Regions from separate parts of the Pelorhabdus sp. sgz311001 genome, predicted to be linked through region 2. Evidence: riboswitches for the same ligand, from Rfam matches in the RefSeq annotation. Region 2 holds a riboswitch; the other holds the start of a gene.

Region 1 (3,424 bases), on a different contig from region 2:
GAGCGGCAAAGGAGAAGGTCAGCATATCTGGCAGTTTGTGATTCAGTTTGTTATATTCTAAGATGGATGGAAGTACGCGGGATTTGAATTTCGAGGAAGAATTTAATAAGATGCTGAGCAGATAATGTTTAATAAAGGGATTTTGGAAGCGTTCCATAACTGAATCGGCGAACTCCGTAAGCATTCCTTTATCAAGATCGATCGAGGGGATGATTTCGTCAGAGACGATAGATCTTACATATTTGCCGAGTACCTCATGATCCATCATTTCGCCGACTGTATCTAAACCATAGAGGAAAGCGGCAGGGATTGAGGCGGTGTGAGCGCCGTTTAAAATGCGTACTTTTCTTGTCCGGTAAGGCGTCATATCATCGGTCCAGACTACATTTAAGCCTACTTCCGTAAAGGGTAGGCGTTTCGCCAGTTCTTGGGAACCTTCAATAACCCACAGATGAAATAGTTCGCCTGTATCAATTAAGTTATCTTTGTAGCCGAATTTTTCTTCCAAAGCAGTGGCTTCATCGCGAGGATAGCCTGTTACAACACGGTCAACTAAGGAATTGTGGAAGGAGTTGTGCTCGTGAATCCAGTTTTTAAATTCTTTCGGCAACTGCCAGAGATCGGCGAATTGCAAAATCGTTTCTTTCAATTTATCGCCGTTTCGTTCAATCAGTTCACAAGGAATAATAACCATGCCTTTGGCGGCGTCGCCATTAAAATGCTGATAGCGGTGATACAAGAAAGCCGTCAGCTTGCCGGGGTAAGAGTTGGGGGGCGTCATATCGGCTTTGTCGTTTCCGTCAAAAGCGATACCGGCTTCTGTTGTATTAGAAATGATATATTCCATATCGGGATTTTCGGCGCATTTTAAATATTCAGCCCAGTTCGTATAAGGATTAATGCCGCGGCTAATTGCCTGCATAATTTCTTTCTTTTCCGTTACTTTTCCGTTTTCTAAGCCACGTAGCAAGAGAGTATACAGCCCGTCCTGTTCGTTCAGACGGTCAACAAGACCTTCGGCGATTGGCTGTACTACAACGATGCGGCCAGCGAATTTTCCTTCTTTGATAATCTGGTGGAACATCCAGTCAACAAAAGCCCGCAGAAAGTTTCCTTCGCCAAACTGCAGTACTTTTTCCGGTAGTTTTTCTGGGAATGCCTGATAGGAAATATCTTTTGGGAAGGAAAAAGAACTCGAAAGAAGCTGTTGATTTAATGTTTGCACAAAAATCCCTCACTTTACTTTTACTAAATTTTTATATTTTTTACGTTTCAGTCAGTATACTTAAAATGCAAGAATAATGCCAATTTGGAAGTGGTGAGATTTAGCGGACTTGTCTGAAAACTGGCAAAACAAACTGTTCTATAATAGAACAGTTAATACTCATTTTGAAACAATAATATTGATTTTAATAATTTTTCTTTTTCCATATTTTTTATCTTGACGAAGTTCTTTTCCTCTCATATAATGAGCTTGTTAACAGAATTTAGAAAGATGCAGGACTGGCGGAAGTGGAGATTACCACAGGAACTGTGTTTTTGACTATGCCGACCGCCTGGGCAAGATCGTCTTGTTCGGGCGGTCTTTTTATCGTTACGATAGGCAACTATAAAAAGGGGGTACTAGTAATATGGTGAAAAATGCTAAGGGATTTCAAAGCGGTAAGTGGGAACAGGAAATTGATGTAAGAAACTTTATTCAGTTAAACTATAGCCCTTACGAGGGAGACAGCGTTTTCTTGACGGGACCAACGGCAAGAACCGAGAAACTTTGGCAGATTTGTCTGCAGCGTTTGCAAGAAGAAAGACAGAGAGAGGGAGTTTGGTCTGTCGATACCACAAAAGTTTCGACAATTACTTCTCATGAACCTGGCTATATTGAAAAAGATCTTGAGATCATCGTAGGCCTCCAGACGGAAAAACCGCTAGAACGAAGCATTATCGTAAATGGCGGTATTCGCATGGCTGAACAGGCTTGTGAAGCTTACGGCTATCACCTGGATGACAAAATTTCGGAAATTTATCATCACCATCGGAAAACCCATAATACGGCTGTTTTTGACGCCTATACTGATGAAATGCGTCAGGTACGCCGCCTTGGTATTATTACAGGACTGCCTGATGCCTACGGACGTGGTCGAATTATTGGCGACTATCGCCGCGTAGCGCTTTATGGTACGGATCGTCTGATCGCTGAAAAGAAAAAAGATTTAGTAGAACTAGCGGAAAAGGCAATGACCGAAGATGTCATTCGTCTCCGCGAGGAAGTTGCCGAACAAATTGCTGCTCTTGGCGAAATCGCTCAAATGGCGAAAAGCTATGGTGTTGATATAAGCCGTCCCGCTGAAACGGCAAAAGAAGCTGTACAGGCGCTTTATTTGGGATACCTTGCTGCCATTAAGGAGCAAAATGGCGCAGCTATGTCGTTAGGTCGTGTTTCAACCTTTCTTGATATTTATCTTGCGCGAGATCTCGCTAGTGGTATTATTACGGAAGCCGAGGCGCAGGAACTTATTGATCAGCTTGTAATCAAACTACGTTTAGCTCGTCATCTCAGAACGCCTGATTACAACGAGCTTTTTGCTGGTGATCCTCTCTGGGTAACAGAAGCGATCGGTGGGATGGGACTTGACGGACGGACGCTTGTAACTAAGACGTCCTTTAGAATTCTTCACACTCTCTATAATCTAGGACCCGCGCCAGAGCCGAACTTAACTGTACTTTGGTCGGAGGGATTGCCGCAAGGCTTTAAGGATTTTTGCGCGCAAGTCTCCATTGATACAAGTGCCATTCAATATGAAAATGATGATGTGATGCGTGTGGAATATGGCGATGATTATGCCATTGCCTGCTGCGTATCGGCCATGAAAGTGGGCAAACAGATGCAGTTCTTTGGTGCTAGAGCAAACTTAGCTAAGGCGCTGCTGTTAGCGATTAATGGCGGGCGCGATGAAAAAACGGGTGAGCAAGTCGGACCTGTTGTGCCGGAAATGACTGGCGAAGTACTTGATTTTGAACAGGTGCGGCAAAATTATTCCGTTGTTTTGAAATGGCTTGCTGGTCTTTATGTGAACACGATGAATGTGATTCATTACATGCATGATAAATATGCCTATGAACGGTCGCAATTGGCGTTGCATGACACCAAAGTAGATCGTCTGATGGCGTTTGGTGTTGCCGGACTGTCTGTAGCAGCCGACTCTTTAAGCGCTATAAAATATGGCAAGGTGAAAGTGCTGCGCAATGAGCAAGGAATTGCTACCGAGTTTGCGAGCATAGAAGAGTTTCCTTGCTATGGCAATGATGATGAGCGAGTTGATATTTTTGCCAAGGAGCTTACCGCTGAGTTTTCCCGCAATTTAAAGCGTCATGCCGCTTACCGCGATGCGAAGCATACACTTTCCGTACTGACGATTACCTCCAA
Region 2 (3,424 bases):
TCTCTTACTTTTGAAAGAATTGGATTTGCCATAAAAATCATCTCCTTTTAAGGGTTTGATTTATATTATACCATAGAGTAATCCCCTTGCAGGGAAAGAAATAGAAAAATTTCTCCATAATTAAAATTCTCAACTAATTTTATCTGGTAAATTTCTCGGCTAAGTAATGACAAAATCACTTTGCGGGTGTATATTTTACATGTGAAATACATTAGAGTAAAAATAAAACGAGGCCTAGCTATGAAAAAAATTTTCCTAATTCTTCTTATTACCCTTTTTACCAGTAATTGTTTCGCTGAAGACGTATTTATCGCCAACGAAAACGGCTATACAAAATATTTGCGTTCTGAAACAGCAAATGCAAAAGTACTGCCAAAAAGCGATCAACTCTCAACCTTTGAAATGACTTATTCTTTACTTTTAGTACCTGATAAACCCACGTTAGACACGTTAAAAAACCAAACATTAGACAATAAAATCGCCTATAAAAAACAAACCTTTATCTTTAAATGTTCCTTTAACAAAATCCAAAACCAATGGAACCCCGATGGGACTCTTTGGATCACAAATGATGAAATATGGGGCGGTGCTCCAACAGCCCTATGTTTATATCAATTACAAGGTAATATGCCTGCCGGTCCTTATTATGGCGATACCCCCGAAGCCAGCACCAACCGCAATACAGTCATTGCAATCTACAATTATATTGTTTCGCATAACTTAATAACCTACTATTAAAAAGAAAACTAACCTGACTAAAAGCTTCCCAAGATTCCTGGGAAGCTTTTTTATATAGACTTGACATTTCATTTTTATGTGTTATGATATAATTACCTGATTTCATATTATCTTATTATAGTCGCCTGCATTAATTGCAGACGACTTCTTTCTATTATAAAACCTATTATAGTTACAATAATCGACTCAAAATAACCGATATATCAAAAGAAAAAGAGTGGCTCTGCCACTCTTTTAGAATACACTAAATTGCCATTACTATTTAAGCTGTTCTTTGACCATTTCGCATACATTAGGCCACTTCGAACAAAGTTCTTCTCGCAACTTTATTCCTTGCTCCCGCTCTTCTCGGTCATCAGAATTCAGTAAAGTAACCATTTCATTCCAAGCTTTATCCACCTCAGATAGCTCCATAATAAATCCCTCTCTTAATAAAATTATTATGCCAAATAGATTTTACATCAATTGTATTTATTCCTTCTTGACAAATATTATTATCCCTAATCTTAACAGCTCCGCAATAGGAGCTCTTTTATTTTCCCCCTCGTCCATCGTATTTTTAGCAGTATTTTATCTTGACACCTTTTTTCCCTGTTGCTATAATGAGCCTGTAATAAAAAGTTCATAGGCTATGCAGGACTGACGGATAAGTGGAAATGACCACATGTACTGCAGAGCAAAGATAAGCCGACCGTCTGGGCAGAGAGATTCATGCCTGGACGGTTTTTGCGTTTTGGCAGCATCTCTCGGATTTTTTTCTTAGAAGGGATGGATTTATATGAGAAATCGCTGGTTTATCGCTCTTGCTGCTGTGGGAATTCATATTTGTATTGGCAGCGTCTATGCTTGGAGTGTATTGGTTCGTCCAATTATGGCAACCCAAGGCTTTTCCTTGAAAGAAACAACCTGGACATTTTCATTAGCTATTTTGTTTTTAGGTTTATCTGCTGGACTTTTAGGCAGTTTCGTAGAAAAATACGGTCCCAAAAAGAGTGGCCTCATCGCCGCCGCTTTCTGGGGTGCAGGAATGTTCGGCACTGCTTTGGCTCTCTATCTGCATAGTTTGCCACTACTGTATTTGTTTTACGGCGTAATTGGCGGTATTGGCTTAGGCATTGGATATATTACCCCTGTTTCAACACTAGTCAAGTATTTCCCGAATCATCGGGGCTTTGCCACGGGCCTTGCTATTATGGGCTTTGGTTTTGCTAGTTTGATTGCCGGTCCTTTAATGCAGCGATTAACGACAGCCTACGGATTAGTAGATAACTTTCTGGTGCTAGGCATCATTTATATGATTGTTATGGGACTATCGGCTTCCTATTTAAAAGCTCCCCCAGAAAAGCCAATTAATAATCCTGTATCACCGAAAAATTCTTGTTTACAGCGAGGCTTTACGGAAAACGAAGCTTTAAAGACTTGGCAGTTCAGTGCTTTATGGTGGATTTTTTTCGTAAATATTACTTGCGGCATCGGCCTTTTAGCAGTCGCATCGCCCATGGCCCAAGAAGTTGTCGGCATGTCTCCTGCCGAAGCAGCCTCATTAGTAGGTATCATTGGACTATTTAATGGCGCAGGCCGTATCTTTTGGTCAACGATTTCTGACTATATTGGCCGCGGTTATACTTATGTACTCTTCTTCGGTTTAGAGTGCTTCGCTTTCTGGAAGCTTGCCACAACGGCAGATGCTTTCGGATTTGAAGTACTAGTTCTTCTCATTATTACGTGCTACGGCGGTGGCTTCTCCTGCATGCCAGCCTATCTCAGCGATATCTTTGGCACCAGAAAACTAAGCGCCATCCATGGTCGGATCTTGACTGCCTGGGGAATGGCCGGTGTCGCTGGTCCCTATGTCGTGTCATTACTTAGAGAATCAACCAGCGGCTACACACTGACCCTATATTTCTTCGCCGGATGTTTTGTTATTAATTTAATCATTGCCTTCTTCTTAAAACACTATGGCGCTCGTCATACCGTTACAGCAATTACGGCAAGACAATATTCGGCCGAAAATCCTTCATAAAAAATTATCAGCCAGCGCCAAAAGCGCTGGCTTTCTTATTACCAATCTTTTTTTCTGAAAAAGGCAATGCTATAATGAACCAAAACTTAAATTCGAGGTGCCATCATGATTAAGCTTTCTGACGAATCAAAACAAGTTTTACTAAGCAGCATCCAAGAATTCTTTTTGAAAGAACGCGATGAAGAAATCAGTTCTTTTCAAGCTTCGCTGTTTTTGGATTTCATTCTGAACAATGCCGGTGTGTATATTTATAATCAAGCAATTTCTGATGCCCAGCAGTTAATGTCACAAAAGGTGGAAGAACTTTTTTCGCTTGAAAAACGCATAACGAATTGATCCTGTTAAAAATCACTGATAATAATGTGCGGTTAGATCAACCAAACAATCGGAAAGTAAGGACATAAATTCTAAATAAGAAATTCCATCGGCCTGTACCGAGAAAAGATATTTGCCAGTTTTCCAATGGGCGACATAAGAGTGATCTTTCATTTTTGCGATACTGATGGCAGTGTCATTGATGTGCTTTTCTTCCCAAGTTACACTATAAATGCCACTAATATCATCGCCAGAAAAACCATCTTGTTGTGCTGTACGAATACGAAGTTTAGAATTTCTATCGCCTAATCTTTGAAACCTTACATCTGCTATTTTCTTACTAATTAC

What was found. Region 2 has a riboswitch for ZMP and ZTP ahead of AC0MXB_RS02560 (L-lactate MFS transporter). Riboswitches for the same ligand answer to the same signal wherever they lie in the genome.
Region 1: another riboswitch for ZMP and ZTP. It lies ahead of pflB (formate C-acetyltransferase); the one in region 2 lies ahead of AC0MXB_RS02560 (L-lactate MFS transporter).

The regions. Positions count from the first base shown of each region.
Region 1 is NZ_JBVXUT010000003.1:233,463-236,886, reverse strand. It holds gene AC0MXB_RS09890 (tagaturonate reductase) at 1-1,225, opposite strand, end outside; ZMP/ZTP riboswitch at 1,490-1,569, shown strand; gene pflB (formate C-acetyltransferase) at 1,632-3,424, shown strand, end outside.
Region 2 is NZ_JBVXUT010000001.1:504,526-507,949, reverse strand. It holds gene AC0MXB_RS02575 (Bax inhibitor-1/YccA family protein) at 1-32, opposite strand, end outside; gene AC0MXB_RS02570 (hypothetical protein) at 241-738, shown strand; gene AC0MXB_RS02565 (hypothetical protein) at 997-1,152, opposite strand; ZMP/ZTP riboswitch at 1,364-1,446, shown strand; gene AC0MXB_RS02560 (L-lactate MFS transporter) at 1,517-2,761, shown strand; gene AC0MXB_RS02555 (DUF2164 domain-containing protein) at 2,867-3,097, shown strand; gene AC0MXB_RS02550 (hypothetical protein) at 3,110-3,424, opposite strand, start outside.